Linked DNA regions of Shumkonia mesophila. The protein of the gene in region 1 binds, or shares a complex with, the protein of each later gene. Links are inferred from orthologs where the notes say so. Each region holds a gene or a part of one and is shown on either strand. Other genes may lie near its edges.

Evidence for each region.
Region 2: the proteins of ODR01_RS22940 (region 1) and uvrB are in contact, whole or in part, in a crystal structure (PDB 7EGT), measured with the Thermus thermophilus proteins. The link is inferred for Shumkonia mesophila from one-to-one orthologs. Residues at the interface, in WP_096412145.1 of Thermus thermophilus: His654, Arg656, Phe657, Gln666, Asp668, Glu669, Lys680, Arg681, Leu682, Ser683, Lys685, Tyr686, Ala687; in WP_096411307.1 of Thermus thermophilus: Glu23, Leu25, Arg26, Asp27, Gly28, Glu29, Arg30, Phe31, Arg55, Glu326, Asp327, Phe328, Glu379, Ser382, Gln383, His398, Gly400, Arg401.

What each region holds. Positions count from the first base shown.
Region 1 is NZ_JAOTID010000021.1:18,390-27,116, reverse strand. Bases 1-2,969 are described here. They hold ODR01_RS22940 (ATP-dependent helicase), read left to right. Parts: upstream 1-338; coding sequence 339-2,600; downstream 2,601-2,969. Other genes in these bases: ODR01_RS22935 (50S ribosomal protein L11 methyltransferase), read left to right, coding at 2,633-2,969; ODR01_RS22945 (S1C family serine protease), read right to left, coding at 1-215. Outside these bases: more of ODR01_RS22935, read left to right, coding at 2,970-3,526; ODR01_RS22930 (hypothetical protein), read right to left, coding at 3,770-4,237; ODR01_RS22925 (GNAT family N-acetyltransferase), read left to right, coding at 4,331-5,263; ODR01_RS22920 (DMT family transporter), read right to left, coding at 5,375-6,286; hisG (ATP phosphoribosyltransferase), read left to right, coding at 6,468-7,340; ODR01_RS22910 (hypothetical protein), read left to right, coding at 7,533-8,234; ODR01_RS22905 (hypothetical protein), read left to right, coding at 8,375-8,727. UniProt on the Escherichia coli protein: A helicase with DNA-dependent ATPase activity. Unwinds DNA duplexes with 3'-5' polarity. Translocates on single-stranded DNA with 3'-5' polarity. Initiates unwinding more efficiently from a nicked substrate than double-stranded DNA.
Region 2 is NZ_JAOTID010000001.1:154,762-163,458, forward strand. What follows is about bases 3,047-5,985. They hold uvrB (excinuclease ABC subunit UvrB), read left to right. Parts: upstream 3,047-3,411; coding sequence 3,412-5,559; downstream 5,560-5,985. Other genes in these bases: ODR01_RS00690 (pyridoxal phosphate-dependent aminotransferase), read right to left, coding at 3,047-3,229; nfi (deoxyribonuclease V), read right to left, coding at 5,654-5,985. In the rest of the region: ODR01_RS00680 (adenylate/guanylate cyclase domain-containing protein), read left to right, coding at 1-596; ODR01_RS00685 (ABC transporter substrate-binding protein), read left to right, coding at 593-1,945; more of ODR01_RS00690, read right to left, coding at 2,027-3,046; more of nfi, read right to left, coding at 5,986-6,319; ODR01_RS00705 (sensor histidine kinase), read left to right, coding at 6,446-8,128; two-component system response regulator BtsR, read left to right, coding at 8,125-8,697. UniProt on the Escherichia coli protein: The UvrABC repair system catalyzes the recognition and processing of DNA lesions. A damage recognition complex composed of 2 UvrA and 2 UvrB subunits scans DNA for abnormalities.

The DNA.
Region 1 (8,727 bases):
ATGCCGGTGCCGGTTCGCTGGCGGCCCAGCGATTCGACGCTGCGGGCGTCGGCCGGGACCTGGGCCTCGATGCCGACCACGGCTTCGATGATGCGCTGGACGTCTTCCTGGGCGAGGCTGTCGGCGGCGGCCGGAAAGGCGAGGCCGGCGATCGTTCCTCCAACGAGGATTCCCAAGAACCGCGCCGCCCGGCGGATGGGGGCGGAAATCTGCATCGGCGGTCCCTCCAAAGGGATGGCTCAGGGAATCAGGTGGGGATGACGGGGGGTGGTGAAAAGACCCCGGCCGCCGACACTTCGCCGCAGACAGCGCGTCGGCCTGTGGCTATATATCCGTCCATGTCCGATCCCTTCGAGTTCACCGATTCCCCCGGCCCCGCCGTCGCCGCGCCGTCGCCCTATCTGGCGGGGCTCAACGACACCCAGCGCCAGGCCGTGGAAACCACCGAGGGCGCGCTTCTGGTGCTGGCCGGGGCGGGCACCGGCAAGACCCGCGTGCTGACCACGCGCCTTGCCCACATCCTGCTTCAGGGCAAGGCCCGGCCGTGGGAGATCATGGCCGTCACCTTCACCAACAAGGCGGCGCGCGAGATGCGCGAACGGGTGGCCGACCTGCTGGGGCGCGAGGTCGAGGGCTGGTGGGTCGGCACCTTCCACGCCCTGGGCGCGCGCATCGTGCGCCGCCACGCCGAGGTCCTCGGCCTCACCCCCGCCTTCACCATCCTCGACGAGGACGACCAGCTGCGCCTGATCCGTCAGCTGCTGGAAGCCCGCGGCATCGACGAGAAGAAGACGCCGGGGCGCCTGGTGCTCTCCGCCATCCAGCGCTGGAAGGACCGCGGGCTCACGCCTGCCAAGGTGACGGCGGCGGAAGGCTCGGACGCCTGCGACGGCCATGGCCTCGACCTCTATGGCGAATACCAGGACCGGCTGAAGGCGCTGAACGCCTGCGACTTCGGCGACCTGCTTTTGCATTGCCTGACGCTGTTCCTGGCCGACCCGGAAGCGTTGGCCCACTATCGCCGGCAGTTCCGCTACATCCTGGTCGACGAGTACCAGGACACCAACGTCGCCCAGTACCTGTGGCTGCGCCTGCTGGCCGGCAACGACGGCAACCTGTGCTGCGTCGGAGATGACGATCAGTCGATCTATAGCTGGCGCGGCGCCGAGGTCGGCAACATCCTGCGCTTCGAGAAGGACTTTCCCGGTGCCCACGTGGTCCGGCTGGAGCGCAACTACCGCTCGACGCCGCACATCCTGGGCGCCGCCTCCGGGCTGATCGCCCACAACGAGGGGCGCCTGGGCAAGACGCTGTGGACCGAGGGCGAGGCGGGCGACAAGGTGCTCGTCAACGGGGTCTGGGACGGCGAGGAGGAGGCCCGCTTCGTCGGCGACGAGATCGAATCGCTCCAGGCCAAGAAACACCCGCTGAACGGGATGGCCATCCTGGTCAGGGCCGGTTTCCAGACCCGCGAGTTCGAGGAGCGGCTGATCACGCTGGGCATCCCCTATCGCGTCATCGGCGGCCAGCGCTTCTACGAGCGCCAGGAAATCCGCGACGCCATCGCCTATCTGCGCGTCATCGCCCAGCCGGCCGACGACTTGGCCTTCGAGCGCATCGTCAACGTGCCCAAGCGCGGCATCGGCGCCTCGACGCTCCAGGCCGTCCATGTGCTGGCCCGCGCGCAGGGCGTGCCGCTGACGCGCGCCGTCGAGGACATCGTCGCCACCGACGAGCTGAAGCCCAAGGCGCGGGCCACGCTGGCGGCGCTGCTGGCCGACTTCGATCGCTGGCGCGGCCTGCTTTCCACCATGGACGCCGCCGACCTGACCGCCCAGGTGCTGGACGAATCGGGCTACACGACGATGTGGAAGCAAAGCCGCGCCCCCGACGCCCCGGGGCGGCTGGAGAACCTGAAGGAAATGGTCGCCGCCATCGGCGAATTCGAGAACTTGGCCGGCTTCCTCGAGCACGTCAGCCTGGTCATGGAAAACGACGAGTCGACGGCCGACGACAAGGTCAACCTGATGACGCTGCACGGCGCCAAGGGGCTGGAGTTCGAAACCGTCTTCCTGCCCGGCTGGGAGGAGGGCCTGTTTCCCCATCAGCGGGCGCTGGACGAAAGCGGCACCGGCGGGCTGGAGGAGGAGCGGCGCCTGGCCTATGTCGGCCTGACCCGGGCGCGCCGGCGCGCCATCGTCAGCTTCGCCGCCAACCGGCGGGTCTATGGCCAGTGGCAGAGCGCCATCCCGTCGCGCTTCGTCGACGAGCTGCCGGCCGAGCACGTCGCCGCCAGGGCCGCCCCCGGCCTCTATCGGGGGGGCGAGGCCGGCGGGCGCGGCGGCTTTGGCGAGGCCGGGCGTTTCGGGTCGGGCGGCGGCTGGCCGCGCCGCCGCGCCGCCGCGCCGCTGCTCGATGACGTCGCCTGGAGCATCCAGCCGGCGACGGCGGCGGCCAGCCGCTTCGCTGTCGGCCAGCGCGTCTTCCACCAGAAGTTCGGCTATGGCCGCATCGTCGCCATCGACGGCAACAAGCTCGAAATCGCCTTCGAGAAGGCCGGCGACAAGAAGGTGATTGACAGCTTCGTCGAGGCCGTTTAACGCCGGGGGCCGCCGCAACCGGGGACGCATCGATGACCTTCCAACCCGCCGTCTGGCGCCTGTCGCTGATCGTGCCGCGCCATGCCGCCGAAGCGTTCGCCGAGGCTCTCGAAAGCCTGTCGGGGGCGGTGATCTGGCCGATGATCGAGGACCCGGCCACCGCCGAGATCCGTCTCGACGCCTTCCTGGCCGACGAGCCCGACCAAGCGGCCGTGCGCGCCGCCATCGAGGGGGCGGCCGCCGCCTGCGCCGTGGCGCCGCCCCGTCCCGACATCGTGTGGCTGCCGCCGCGCGACTGGCTGGACGAGAACCGCCGCGCCTTCGAACCCTTCACCGTCGGCCGCTATTTCGTGCACGGCTCGGATTTCGCCGGACCGTTGCCGGCCGGGTGCATCCCGCTCAAGGTCGACGCCGGGCTGGCCTTCGGCTCGGGCCGCCACGAAAGCACCGCCGGCTGCCTCAAGGCGCTGGACGGCCTGGCGCACAGGCCCATCCGCCGGGTGCTGGACATGGGCTGCGGCTCGGGCATCCTGGCCATCGCCGCCGCGCACACCTGGCCGGCCCGCGTGCTGGCCAGCGACGTCGACCCGGCGGCGGTGCGCGTGGCCGCCGCCAACGCGCAGGCCAACGGCGTCGCCTCGCGGGTGCGGGTGGTGTTGAGCGACGGCTACGCGGCGCGCGAGATCGGCCACCGCCGCCCCTACGACCTGATCGTCGCCAACATCCTGGCCAAGCCGCTGCGGCACATGGCGCCCGACCTCGCCCGCAACTTGAGGCCCGGCGGCTTCGCGGTGCTGGCCGGCTTCATCGTCGGCGATGCGGGCGCCGTGCTCGACGCCCACCGCCAGGCCGGGCTCGCGCTCGCCCGTCACGTCGACGTTGGCGGCTGGCGGACGTTGGTGCTTCGCCGGCCGCGGCACGACTGACAAGGGCGGACTGCCGAACGGAAGCGTGCTTCGACTCGGACCTGCGATCCGGCTCGGCGTGAGGTTCAACTTCCATGTCGCGTCCTCAACGCCATCGCTCGGGGCCAAAAACCATGGCCATGCGCTTGACAGACAACACAGCCGCTGAGCAACCGGCAAAGCCGGCGTGTCGAAGGACCCCCCAAAACAATTCCGGCCCCGCGGAGGGGGCCGGAATCACTGGGGTCCGCTGTTGGCGGAAGGTCAATCGGCGATGCACCACGGCCGCTGGAAGGTGCTGACCGAGGCGGCCAGCCCGTCGTCGGCGCAGCCGAACGGGCGGCCGCTGAACGCCGTCGCCGTCAGCCCGTCGTCGGCAAAACATGCGGCAACGCTCGACCTCATCGTGGCGGCCAGCCCGTCGTCAGCGCAACCGTACCCGGGGGCAAAGTTGGTCGGCGCCGTCGCCTGAAGCCCGTCGTCGGCGCAGCCGAACGGGCGGCCGCTGAACGCCGTCGCCGTCAGTCCGTCGTCGACATAGCAGACGTTAAAGTCGGTCGGCGTCATCGCCTGGAGCCCGTCGTCGCCCACGGCCCGATCGCCGCTCCGCCCCATCGCCTCGATGGCGCCGCCGGTGGCCCGCCACGCCGCCATCATGTCGCCGTTTCTCCCGGTATCCATCATGTGCATGTTCTTGTCCCTTGCCATGTTGTGGCTGAACACGTGCTTCAACCGTACGTCGTTGCCCGATCATACGCGCCCGCCCCCCGCCCGCGCAAGCCACGCGCCTTGAAGCCCCGCCCCATCCCGGGGTATGACGGCGCCATGGTTCTGGTTCCCGTCACCCCCGGCAACGTCGAGGCCTATGTCGCCTTCCTGTTCGAGGAATCCGACGCTGACGGCCGTGAGTACATGGCCACCGTCGACGTGCGCGGCTTCGTGCTCAAGCGCGGCCGGGATCGTTTCTATCTGGAAGGCGGGGCGCCGGCGGCCTCCCTCACCGTCGGCCGCACGCCGCGGGCGGACGGCAGCCTCCTCGTTTCGGTCTCCATCACGCCCCGGGGCGGGCGGGCCGGGCCGCTGCTGGCCTGCCTGGGCGAATTCCTGGACGGCGAGGAGAAAACCGGCCCCGCCGTCCGGCGCTACCAGCTGGCCGGGCCGCCCGACCTGGCGCTGCCCGAGGCCGAACTGGGCGCGCTCGGCTTCGTGAAAAAGCCGGGGCGCTGCAAGTATGTGCGCGATCCGGGACCGCCGCGCCAAGGCGAGTTCCCGGGGGCGGAGAAGGCGCTGGCCGCCGGCTACGCCATCCACGAGCTGACGCCGGCCATGGCCGCCGCCGAGCCGCCGCTGTTCGCCGCCCTGGCCGACCTCTACAACCGCGCCTTCGCCCACCATCCCGGCGCCGTCCCCCGGGACGAGGCCCAGATGCGCGAGCGCCTCACCGCCCCCGTCGGCGGCGCCCTGCTGGCGGTCAGGGACGGCGCCATCACCGGCTATCTGCACTACACGCCGATGAGCAGGGAGGTGCTGGTCGGCGAAATTGCCAGCCTGCGCCGCCACTGGGGCACCGGCTCGGTCGACCTGATGTGCCGCCACGTCACCCAATTGGTTGCCGAGCGCTGGGGCCTGCCCATCGTCGGCTACGTCGACGCCACCAACGCCCCGTCCCGCGCCGCCATGGAACGCGCCGGCCTGCGCCACGCCGCCGACTACCCGGTATGGGAATATGCCGTCGAGGCCGGCCAGCTCATCTCCTGAGCCGGTCCTTCGACACGGGCCTTCGGTCCTGCTCAGGATGAGGAAACCTATAAATAACCTCATCGCTGAGCCGCGTCGCTTAAGCGGCGCAAGTCGAAGGATATCAGCGCCTCAGCGCAACTCGGCCCGCGCCCCCAGGTAGATGCCGGCCATGATGATCGGGGCGCCGGCCAGGGTGGCCAGCGGAATGGCCTCGCCGAAATAGATCAACCCGAGTGCCGAGGCCAGGATCGGCTCGCCCAGCAGGCAGACGGCGATGAAGGCCGGATTGAACAGCTTGAGCGCCCAGTTGTAGCCGCTGTGGCCGATCACCTGCGAGATCAGCCCCATGCCGATCATGGCGCCGTAGGTGACCGGGGTGAGGCCGGCGACCGGCAGGCCGAGCGCCAGGACCAGCGCCCACAACAGCACCGCCGCGCCGCCATAGCACAGCGCGACGTAGGAGATGAGCGAGATGCCCCGCTGGCGGGCCAGGCGGCCCATCATCAGATAGCCGGCGGCGCACATGCCGCCCAGCACGGCCAGCCCGTCGCCCACCAGCGAGCCCGAGCCGTCGCCGGCGCTGCCCCAGGCGATGACGGCGCAGCCGGCGACCGACAGGGTCACGCTGGCGGCCACCAATCCGCCCGGCCGCCGGCGGGTGATCAGGGCGGTGGCAATGGCGATCCACACCGGGTTGAGCGTCACCAGCACGGTGCTGTTGGCGATCGAGGTCTGGCCGAGCGAGGCGATCCAGGTGATGAAGTGAAGCGCCAGGAACAGGCCGGCGCCGAGGCTGGCCAGCACCGTGCGGCGATCCAACGCGGCCAGTTCCCGTCGGCGCAGGGCGATGGCTACCGGCACCACGACGAGGGCCGCCGTGCCCACCCGGAAGGCCGAGACGACGAAGGGATGGGCGTCGGCCAGGCGCACGAAGATCGAGCCGTGCGAGACGGCGGCCAGCGCGATGGCCAGCACCGCGGCGGCGGCGGCGCCCGAGGCGCGGGGGGCGGCGGTCGCTGGCGGGGTGGAAGAAGCGGTCATGCGCGGGCTCTTTCGGCGGGATCGACGGACCTAATCATTTCGCGTGGGGGGCGGTCAACTCCGGCATCGCGCGTCCCGGTGGTTCTGAGAGCGTTTCGCAGACGGGGGTTGCGCCGGCCTGCCGCCCTTGCTATTGAGCGGCGGTTTTCGCGCACCCCCTGATGTCAAAAGGGCTCCGGCCATGCAACAGCTTCGTTTCGGAATTCCCAAGGGCAGCCTCGAAGAGGCGACCATCGACCTGTTCGGCCAGGCCGGCTGGAAGATCAGCGGGCGTTCGCGCAACTATTTCCCGGCCATCGACGACGACGAGATGACCTGCGCCCTGGTGCGCTCGCAGGAAATGGGGCCGACGGTGGCCAGCGGCGCGCTCGATTGCGGGCTGACCGGGCTCGACTGGGTGATGGAAACCGAAGCCGATGTCGAGACGGTCTGCGACCTCGTCTATTCGCGGGCGTCGGACAAGCCGGCCCGCTGGGTGCTGATCGTCGATCGCGAGTCGCCGATCAAGGGCGTCGAGGACCTTCAGGGCAAGAAGGTGGTGACCGAGCTGGTCGGCTTCACCAAGCGCTATCTCGCCGAGCGCGGCATCGAGGCCAAGGTCGACTTCTCGTGGGGCGCCACCGAGGGCAAGGTGGTGCAGGGACTGGCCGACGCCGCCATCGAGATCACCGAGACCGGCAGCACCATCCGCGCGCACGGGCTGCGCATCGTCTGCGACCTTTTGCACACCCACACCGTGCTGATCGCCAACAAAGAGGCGCTGAAGGACCCCTTCAAGAAGAACAAGATCGAGCAGGTGGCGCTGCTGCTTACCGCCGCGCTGGCGGCCCGCCATAAGGTGCTGCTCAAGATGAACGCGCCGGTCGCCAAACTCGATGCGATCGTCGCCGTGCTGCCCGCCCTCAATTCGCCGACCGTCAACCCCCTGACCGACGAGAAATGGGTGGCCGTGGAAACGGTGGTCGACCGCGACGAGGTGCGCGAACTCATCCCCAAGCTTCGGGCCAACGGCGCCGAAGGCATCCTGGAACTCGACATCCGCAAGCTCTGCTGAGACGGGAATTTTGGGGACACCTTACTAAATTCGGGCAGAAACCACGGAAGAGGCGGAGGCGTCCGAATTTAGTAAGGTGTCCCCAAAATTCCAAAGGTGTCCCCAAAATTCCGTGGAACCTAAAGTGCGTGTGGCGGTTATAGGCCCCGCAGGCTCTTGAGGACGCAACGCGCCATCATGCGGGGACGCGCCATGATCGGCCGGAAAGCGGCCGTTTCGTCCGCTGCCAGACTTGCGGTGGCGGCGGTCCTTGCGCTGGCTGCGGCGTGCCAGGCCGGGCCGGTCGACAAGGGCGGACGCCGCGTCCAGTTGTCGGAATGGAAGGCCATCGACGTCGCCGACGTCGACCTCGACCTTCCCCTTCTCGTTCCCGCCAGGGTCACGGCGGTGCAATACCAGAACCGCGACAACCAGATCAACCACCACCGCATGGAACTCGACGGCGGCAAGGGCACCCTGGTGACCGAGCACTTCTCCACCGCCTGGTACAGCGACGCCACCGAAGGCCGCATGGGCGACATCGCCGTGTTCAAGGCGGCGCTGGCCCGGCGCTTCGAGCGGAGTTTCGCCAACTTCGGCGAGATCCGCGAAATCACGCACAGCCGCCGCAAGGCCATCGGTTTCGCCGCCGACGTCACCATCACCGACCCCGGCCGCGGCAAGTGCTTCTTCGCCATCGCCGCCTACCGGTTGAAGGAACGCACCGGCTATGGCAACGGCCCGGGCAACGTCGATACGGTGGTGACGCTCGGTTATTGCGACGTCGACGGCAACATTCCCGATTTTTCGCGGGCCCTGGCAAACGTCGACGTCGTCGCCGACCGCGCCGCCTTCGCGGCCGCCCTGGCCGAGAAGCGAGCGGGCGAGGCCAGCCAGTACAGCGGAAGGCCCTGAGCCGGCGGCCCCCCCCCACCGCTTTCCGAGAACGGGCCTTTTCCCCATCCTCAATTTTAAGTAGTATACCGCCGCGCAAACCGTCGAACGTCGATTGCGGCGGATGCGCGTTCGGGGGAGTTCATTGGGGGGAGGAATCCATGAAAAACGGGAAGAACCCGGCCTGTCCGGGCGTCATCCTTGCGGCCGTCGCCGCGGCCGGTCTTCTGCTGGTCTCGGCCTGCCAGACCGGGCCGGTCGACAGTGGCGGACGCGGCATGCAGCTGACGGAATGGAAGATCGTCGACGTGGCCGAGGTCGACCTGACACTTCCCCTGCTGATCGCGCCCAAGGTGACCAAGGCGGAATACCAATGCCGCGATAACAACATGAATCACCACAGGTTGCAGCTCGACGGTGGAAAGGGAGGCATCTATACACAGTATGTCGTCGCGTCCCTTTATGGCGAGGAGACGGAGAAATCGCTTAACGATGTCGAGAAGTTCAAAACGTT
Region 2 (8,697 bases), on another replicon or contig:
CCTGTCTGGCCGCCCTGGAGGCCAACCAGCGCCTCGCCGTCTTCAACGCCGATTTGTCCGCCAAGGGCTTGCCGCCCATGATCACCCGCTTCGGCATCCATACGGGGATCGCCGTCGTCGGCAACGTCGGCTCCTCCGACCGCATGAACTACACGGCCGTCGGCTCCACCGTAAACATGGCGGCGCGGTTGGAGGGGCTGAACAAGGTGTTCGGCACCCGCATCCTGGTTTCGAGAAGCACCGCCGCCAGGGCCGGCGGCGATTTCGTGTTCCGCTGGCTCGACACCGTGATTCCGAAGGGCGCCAGCGAGCCCCTGGATGTCTTCGCCCTTTGCGGCCTCTTGCCGAAAGCCGCCGCGGCCGCAGGATTGACCGGCATAGCCCCCGACGAGATCGATTTCGTCCGTCGCTGGAACGAGGCCCAGGCCCTGCTGCGGCGATCCCGGAATTGGGCCGCCGCCGCCGCCGCCTTCGCCGAATTGGCCGCCGCGCGGCCGGACGACATCAACGCCGCCGCCGCCCGGGAAACCGCCGCCGGGCTGGTTGGCCACCCCGTCGATGCCTGGAGCGGCGTCAGGACCATGAGCGAGAAATGATCGACCGCCGCACCCTGCTCGCCCGCCTCGCAGCCGCGCCGTTCCTCGCCGGCCGGCCGCGCCCGGCCTCCGCCGACACCCCGCTGGCGCTGTGGACGAGCGAAATCGAACCGGCGCGGCTGCGCGTGATCGAATACATCGCGACCGCCTACGGCGCATGGGCGGGAGTCCCACCCGTCACGGTCGTTTCCATTCCCGAAGAAAAGATCGTCGCCTCCGTCGCCGCCGCCCATCGCGCAGGCCACTCGCCGGACCTCGTGAATACGGGCGGCGACCTTCTGCTGGCGCTTTGCGAGACCGGCTGCCTCGACAGCGACGTCGCCGCTGCCTTCATCGCCGACATCGGCGGCTTCTTCGCCGGGCCGGTCATCGCCCTGAGGTCGTCGGCCGGTTTCCAGGCCGGCATTCCCTTTCACGGCTGGCCGCAGGTGTTGTGGTATCGCCACGACATGTTCGCCACGGCCGGACTGCCCGAGCCCGGCAACATCCCCGACCTCGTAGCAGCGGCGAAGGCCCTGCACGAGGGCCCGCGAGGCCGGATCGGCGTCGTCTGCGGCACCGACGGCGGCCTCTATACGCAACAGGTTTTCGCCCAGATGGTGCGGGCCGAGAGTGGCAGCCTGTTCGCTGCCGATGGAACCCCAACCCTGGACGATGCCTCCGTGCACCGGACCCTGGCGTCATATGCCGCCATGGCCGTCTATGGGCCGCCCGGAGTGGTGAACTGGCGGGCCCGCGACTGGTATATCCAGGGCCGCGCCGCCATGATGTTCTATTCCAGCCTCATCATGGACGATCTCGCCATCGCCGGCATCGCCCGCGATTCCCTACGTGGCGACCGCTTTGCCGGGCTGGGCGGCGCCGCATTCGACCCCGAGCTGGTTCGCCGGACGAAACTGGTGACCGCATTCGCACCGACCGGGGCTTCCTATTCGGCGATCAACGGCCTCGGCGTGCCACGCGGTCTGGACGGCCGGCGCCGCACTGCGGTCTACGACTTCCTGCGGTTCCTTTTCCGGCCCGACAGTTACGTGGTGTGGCTCCACATGGCGCCGGGCGGCATGCTCCCCGTGCGCCGGGACATTGCCGGAACAGATGCCTTCCTGCGCGATCCCCTGGGCGTGTTCCGCCGGTTCGGCCGTGACCAGGTAAGCCGTCTGGCCGACTCCCTGACCCATCCGGGGTCGTTCACCCAGTGGCACGGCACGACGGTACCCAACGCGGCGACAGTACACGCGGACGGGCTCGTCGGGCGCATGGTCGCCAGGGTGGTCGCGGGAGCGGCGAGCCCGGCCAACAGCGCGCGGGCCGCCCAGGCCGAGGCGGAAGCCCTTCTTCTCCGGGGCTGACGCAATGGCACCGCCCTCAAAAACAAGGGGGATGGCCGACGGCCATCCCCTCGTTCACTTTAAGAGTACTGACGATCAATCCTAGCGGAGCGCCCCGCAGGCCCGCTGGATGCGCTGGCAGGCCTGCTCCAGCACTTCGGTGGCGGTGGCGTACGAGATGCGGAAGTAGGGTTCCAGCCCGAACGCCGCGCCCTGCACGGCGGCGACGCCCTCGGCCTCCAGCAGGTAGGTCACGAAGTCCTCGTCGTTCTTGATGACCTTGCCGTCGGGCGTCGTCTTGCCGATACAGCCCTCGCACGACGGGTAGACATAAAACGCCCCCTCGGGGTTCGGGCAGAACAGGCCCTTGGCCTGGTTCAGCATCGAAACGACGAGGTCGCGGCGCTGCTTGAAGATGGCGTTGTTCTTGGCGATGAAATCGTGCGGGCCGTTGAGCGCCGCCACCGCCGCCGCCTGCGAGACCGAGCTGGTGTGGGTCGTGCTCTGCGACTGCACCTTGTCCATCGCCTTGATGAGGGCGACCGAGCCGGCCGCCCAGCCGACGCGCCAGCCGGTCATGCAATAGGCCTTCGAGGCACCGTTCAAGGTCAGCGTGCGCTCGTAGAGCTTGGGCTCGATCTGGGCGATGGTGCTGAACTTGAAGTCGTCGTAGACGATGTGCTCGTACATGTCGTCGGTCATGATCCAGACGTGCGGATGCTTGAGCAGCACGTCAGCCAATCCCCGCAATTCCTTCGCCGTGTAGCCGGCGCCGGTCGGGTTCGACGGCGAGTTGAGGACCAGCCATTTGGTCTTCGGCGTGATCGCCCGGTCCAACGCCTCGGGGGTGAGCTTGTAGTTCTGCTCCTTCGGGCAGGCGATGAAGACGGGCGTGCCCTCGCACATCAGCGCGATGTCGGGGTACGACACCCAGTAAGGGGCGGGGATGATCACCTCGTCGCCGGCATCCAGCGTGGCGATGAAGGCGTTGAAGATGGTCTGCTTGCCGCCGCAGCCGACGGTGATCTGCTCGGGCTTGTAGTCGAGCCCGTTGTTGCGCTTGAAGGCCGCACTGATCGCCTTGCGCAGTTCCGGGGTGCCGCTGACGGCGGTGTATTTGGTTTCGCCGCGATCGATCGCCGCCTTGGCGGCCGCCTTGATGTGGTCGGGGGTATCGAAATCGGGTTCGCCGGCGCCCAGGCCGATGACGTCGCGCCCGGCGGCTTTGAGCTCGCGCGCCTTCGTCGCGACCGCGATGGTCGGAGAGGGCTTAATACGGGACAGACGGCTGGCGATAAAAGACATGATCTGATCCATCATTTCCAAGGGTGATCGCGAACCCGAACACTACGATGGGGCCTATTGCGAAGCAACGGGGAAACACCGGGATTTGGGCATCCGGACGCACGCGCGGGCGCCGGCTGGGGTGGCGCCGTTGACAGGACGCCTTCCAGGGTCCACATGGTGGGCGCGGAAGGAGCCGAACCGTGCGCGCCAGCCCCGACGATTTTCCCCTGTTCAATCCCCCCCGCCGCCCGCCGGCAACGGGCGGGCAGCCGTTCAAGCTGGTCAGCGATTTCGAACCGGCCGGCGACCAGCCGCGCGCCATCGAGGCGCTGCTCGAGGGAATGAACGCCGGCGAGGCCAACCAGGTGCTGCTGGGCGTCACCGGCTCGGGCAAGACCTTCACCATGGCCCACGTCATCGCCCGCACTCAGCGCCCGGCCCTGGTGCTGGCCCCCAACAAGACGCTGGCCGCCCAACTCTACGGCGAGATGAAGGCGTTCTTCCCGGAGAACGCGGTCGAGTACTTCGTCTCCTACTACGACTACTACCAGCCCGAAGCCTATGTGCCGCGCACCGACACCTACATCGAGAAGGACGCGGCCATCAACGAACAGATCGACCGCATGCGCCACGCGGCGACGCGCTCGCTGCTGGAACGCACCGACGTCATCATCGTCGCCTCGGTGTCCTGCATCTACGGCATCGGCTCGGTCGAAACCTATTCGCAGATGGTCGTCGAGCTGACGGCCGGCACCGCGCTCGACGTGCGCGACCTGATGAAGCGCCTCATCGAACTGCAGTACCGGCGCAACGACACCGACTTCCACCGCGGCACCTTTCGGGTGCGCGGCGACGTGCTGGAGATCTTCCCGTCGCACTACGAGGACCGCGCCTGGCGGCTGTCCTTCTTCGGCGACGAACTGGAAAGCATCTGGGAGATCGACCCCCTGACCGGCGAGCGGACCGGCACGCTGGAATCGATTGTCGTCTATCCCAACAGCCACTACGTGACGCCGCGCCCCACCCTTTTGCAGGCCATCCCGGCCATTCGCAAGGAACTCAAGCAACAGGTCGACACCTTCGTCGCCGAGGGCAAGCTGCTGGAAGCCCAGCGCATCCAGGAGCGCACCACCTTCGACCTGGAGATGCTGGAGACCCAGGGCTTCTGCTCGGGCATCGAGAACTATTCCCGCTATCTCACCGGGCGCAATCCCGGCGAGCCGCCGCCGACCTTGTTCGAATACCTGCCGGAGAACGCGCTGCTGATGGTCGACGAAAGCCACGTCACGGTGCCGCAGCTGGGCGGCATGTTCCGCGGCGACTTCAACCGCAAATCGACGTTGGCCGATTTCGGCTTCCGGCTGCCCTCCTGCATCGACAACCGGCCGCTGCGCTTCGAGGAATGGAACCGCATGCGGCCGCAGACGGTGTTCGTCTCGGCCACGCCGGGCCCGTGGGAACTGACGCAGACCGGCGGCGTCTTCGTCGACCAGGTGGTGCGCCCGACCGGACTGATCGACCCCTCGTGCGAGATCCGCCCGGTGGAAAGCCAAGTAGACGACCTGCTGGCCGAGGCCAAGGCCTGCGCGGCCAAGGGCCAGCGCGTCCTGGTCACCACGCTGACCAAGCGCATGGCCGAGGACCTGACCGAGTACCTGCACGACCACGGAGTGCGGGTGCGCTACATGCATTCCGACATCGACACCCTGGAGCGCATCGAGATCATCCGCGACCTGCGGCTAGGGGCGTTTGACGTGCTGGTCGGCATCAACCTGCTGCGCGAGGGCCTCGACATTCCGGAATGCGCGCTGGTCTGCATCCTGGACGCCGACAAGGAGGGTTTTCTTCGCTCCAAGACCAGCTTGGTGCAGACCATCGGCCGCGCCTCGCGCAATCTCGACGGCCGGGTCATCCTCTATGCCGACCACATGACCGAATCGCTGAAATACGCGCTCGACGAGACCAACCGGCGCCGCGAGCGCCAGAAGGCCTACAACCTCGAGCACAACATCACCCCGGCCTCGGTCCGTCACGGCATCTCCGACGTTCTCGATTCCGTCTACGAGCACGACCACTTCACCGTCGATACCGGCGTCTCCGGCGACAAGCACCTGGTCGGCCACAACCTGCGCGGCCACATGGTCGAGCTGGAAAAGCGCATGAAGGCCGCCGCCGCCGAGCTGGAGTTCGAGGAGGCGGCCCGCCTGCGCGACGAGATCCGCCGGCTGGAGGCCATCGACCTCGGCCTGGATAAGGCCGGCACCGCGCCCAGGGCCGCCGCCGCGGCCGGCTGGAAGCCCGGCAAGGGCGCCGGCAAGGCCAAGAGCCAGCGCCGCCGGCCGCACTGAGACGCGGAAGATTCACCACAGAGGCAAAGAGACACAGCGACTGTCTTGGATTTCAAGCGCTGTGCCCTCTGTGGTTCCCCTTCTCTGTCCTTCCCTAGACGCCGCGGCCCTTGGACAGCTTATCCGCCAGTCTTGTCGGCTCGGGCAGGCGGAAGCGCGGCGCGCAGGCCAGCACCCATTCGACCGCCGCTTCCAGGCTGATCCGGTGGCCGATCGAGACGTAGAGCGGCCTCACGCCCGTTCGCGTGCGCAGGACCACACCGATCACCTCGCCGCGGTGCAGGAGCGGCGTTCGCGACCCCCGGGCCGACCCCGGCTCGTCATGCTCTCCGCACAGCCGCGACTTGGCCGCCCCGATGGTGGGAATGCCGGTGAGCAGGCCCACATGGCTGGCGATGCCGATGCGGCGCGGATGGGCCATCCCCTGTCCGTCGACCATCAGAAGGTCAGGCGACGTCTTCAGGGATTCAAGCAGTGCCAGCACGGCCGGCGCCTCGCGAAAGGTCAGCAGCCCCGGCACGTAAGGAAAGCGCGTCGGCTGTTCGAGCACGGCGGTTTCCAGCACCGCAAGGTCGGGAAAGGAGACGACCGCGACCGCCGCCCGGGTGACGTCGCCGCCTCCGGGAAAGGCGACATCGACGCCGGCGATCCGGCAGACCTTCGCCGGCTGGCCAACCGTCTCGATGAGCGGCGCCAGCCGTTTCTGGAGGGCGATGGCTTCAGCGGCCGTTGCCGGCCAGGGATGGGAAATGGCGCTCACGGTGCGAGCTTGCCGGCGCCGACGGCACCCCGTCAAGCGATTGACGCCCTTCGCTCGGCGATAGGAAAACCGCGCGTCAGGCGTTAAAATGGCGGCGGCCTCAACCGGGGAGCGCACCGAGACGCCATGGACGTGATCATTTCCCTGCTGCAGCAGATGAGCGTCTACCTGGTGGTGGCCTATCTGTTCAGCAAGACGCCGATCCTGAAATCGCTGTTCGCCGTGTCCATGCGGCTGCCGCCCAAGGCCACCATCTACGTCGTCTTTTCGGGCTTCTGCATCCTCGGCACCTATTTCGGGCTGGAGCTGCTGGACGCCATCGTCAACACCCGGGCCATCGGCGCCGTGTTGGGCGGCCTGCTGGGCGGCCCGGTGATCGGCTTGCTGGTCGGTTTCACCGGCGGCCTGCACCGCTATACTCTGGGCGGCTTCACCGACCTCGCCTGCGGGCTGTCGACCACGGCGGAGGGGCTGCTGGGTGGTCTGGCGTGCCTGTACCTGCGCCGGCGCGGTCGGGTGAACGCACTGTTCAACCCGTGGACCGCCTTCGCCGTGACGCTGGTCGCCGAAGGTGTGCAGATGGGCATCATCCTGCTGGTCGCCCAGCCGTTCGAGCGGGCCCTCGCCCTGGTCGAAGTCATTGCGGCACCGATGATCCTGGCCAATTCGGCGGGGGCGGCGCTCTTCATGAGCATGATCCGCGACCAGCGCGACATGTTCGAGAAGTACAGCCAGCTTTCCTCGGCCAAGGCGCTGCGCATCGCCGAACGGGCGGTGGGCATCACGCTCGAAGGCCTGACCCCGGCCACGGCCGAACGGATCGCGCGCATCGTCTATGAGGAGACCGGCGTCGGCGCCGTGGCGATGACCGATCGCGAGAAGATCCTGGCCTTCGTCGGCATCGGGGCCGACCACCACACGCCGGGTGCCCCCCTGATGTCGGAACATTCCAAGCGAGCCATCGAGACCGGCGAAGTGGTGTTCGCCGACGGCATCGAGACCAAGTACGCGTGCTCGCTGTCGGCCACCTGCAAGCTGGGTTCCTCGCTGGTCGTGCCCATCCGCTCGGACACCGAAGTGATCGGCACGATCAAGCTTTACGAGCCCAAGAAGAAGTTCTTCCTCAACATCAACCGCACCCTCGGCGAAGGCATCGCCAGCCTGCTGTCCAACCAGATCCTGGCCGGCCGTTTCGAGCAGCAGAAGAACCTGCTGGTGAAATCCGAACTCAAGCTGATCCAGGCGCAGATCAATCCGCACTTCCTGTTCAACGCGCTCAACACGGTCGGCGCCATCATCCGTACCGATCCCGGCGAGGCCCGCGAGCTGCTGGTGCATCTGTCCAACTTCTTTCGCAAGAACCTGAAGCGCGCCAGCGATCTGGCGACCTTGAGGGAGGAGCTGGACCACGTGAATTCCTACCTGCGCATCCAGACGGCCCGTTTCGCCGACCGCCTGAAGGTCGAGATCGACATCGACCCGGCCTTGCTGGAAATGCGGCTGCCCACGTTTACCCTGCAGCCGCTGGTCGAGAACGCCATCCAGCACGGCATTTCCGATGTCCTGGAGGAAGGGCGCATCACCATCCGCGCCCACGCCTCGGGTGGCGAGGTGATCCTGCTGGTCGAGGACAACGCCGGCGCCTATAGCGAAGCCGAGGCCACCCCCGGCGGATTGGGCATGGGCATCGTCGACAAGCGGATCAAGAACCTCTATGGCGAAAGCTTCGGGGTTAAGGTCGAATGTAAGGGCGGCGAATGGACGCGGGTGTGGATCAGGCTGCCCCGCCAGGAGTTGGCGGCGGCATGATCCGGGCCCTGATCGTCGACGACGAACACCATGCCCGCGAGGAGATCGCGCTTCTGTGCGCCCAGCACGCCGACGTCGAAGTGGTCGGTTCGTGCGGCAACGCCATCGAGGCACTGCGGCTGATCAACCGCCAGAAGCCGGACCTGGTCTTTCTCGACATCCAGATGCCGCGCATCAGCGGCATCGAACTGATCGGCATGCTGGACGCCGAGACCATGCCGCGCATCGTCTTCGTCACCGCCTACGACGAGTACGCGGTCGCCGCCTTCGAGGAGAACGCCTTCGACTACCTGCTGAAGCCGCTGGAAAGCCGCCGCTTCGCCAAGACGCTGGCCCGCATCCGCAAGGCCGACGGCGGCCGGCAGTCGCTCAAGGGCCTGGAGATCCCGGAATTCACCCAGATCCCCTGCTTTACCGGCAACCGCATTCGTCTCGTCAAGCTGGCCGATGTCGAATACGTCTGCTGCGATCTTACGGGCGTGCACGTGGTGACGGCCGACGGCGAGGCCTACACCGACATGACGCTGTCGGCACTGGAGGAAAAGACCGACCTGGTGCGCTGCCACCGC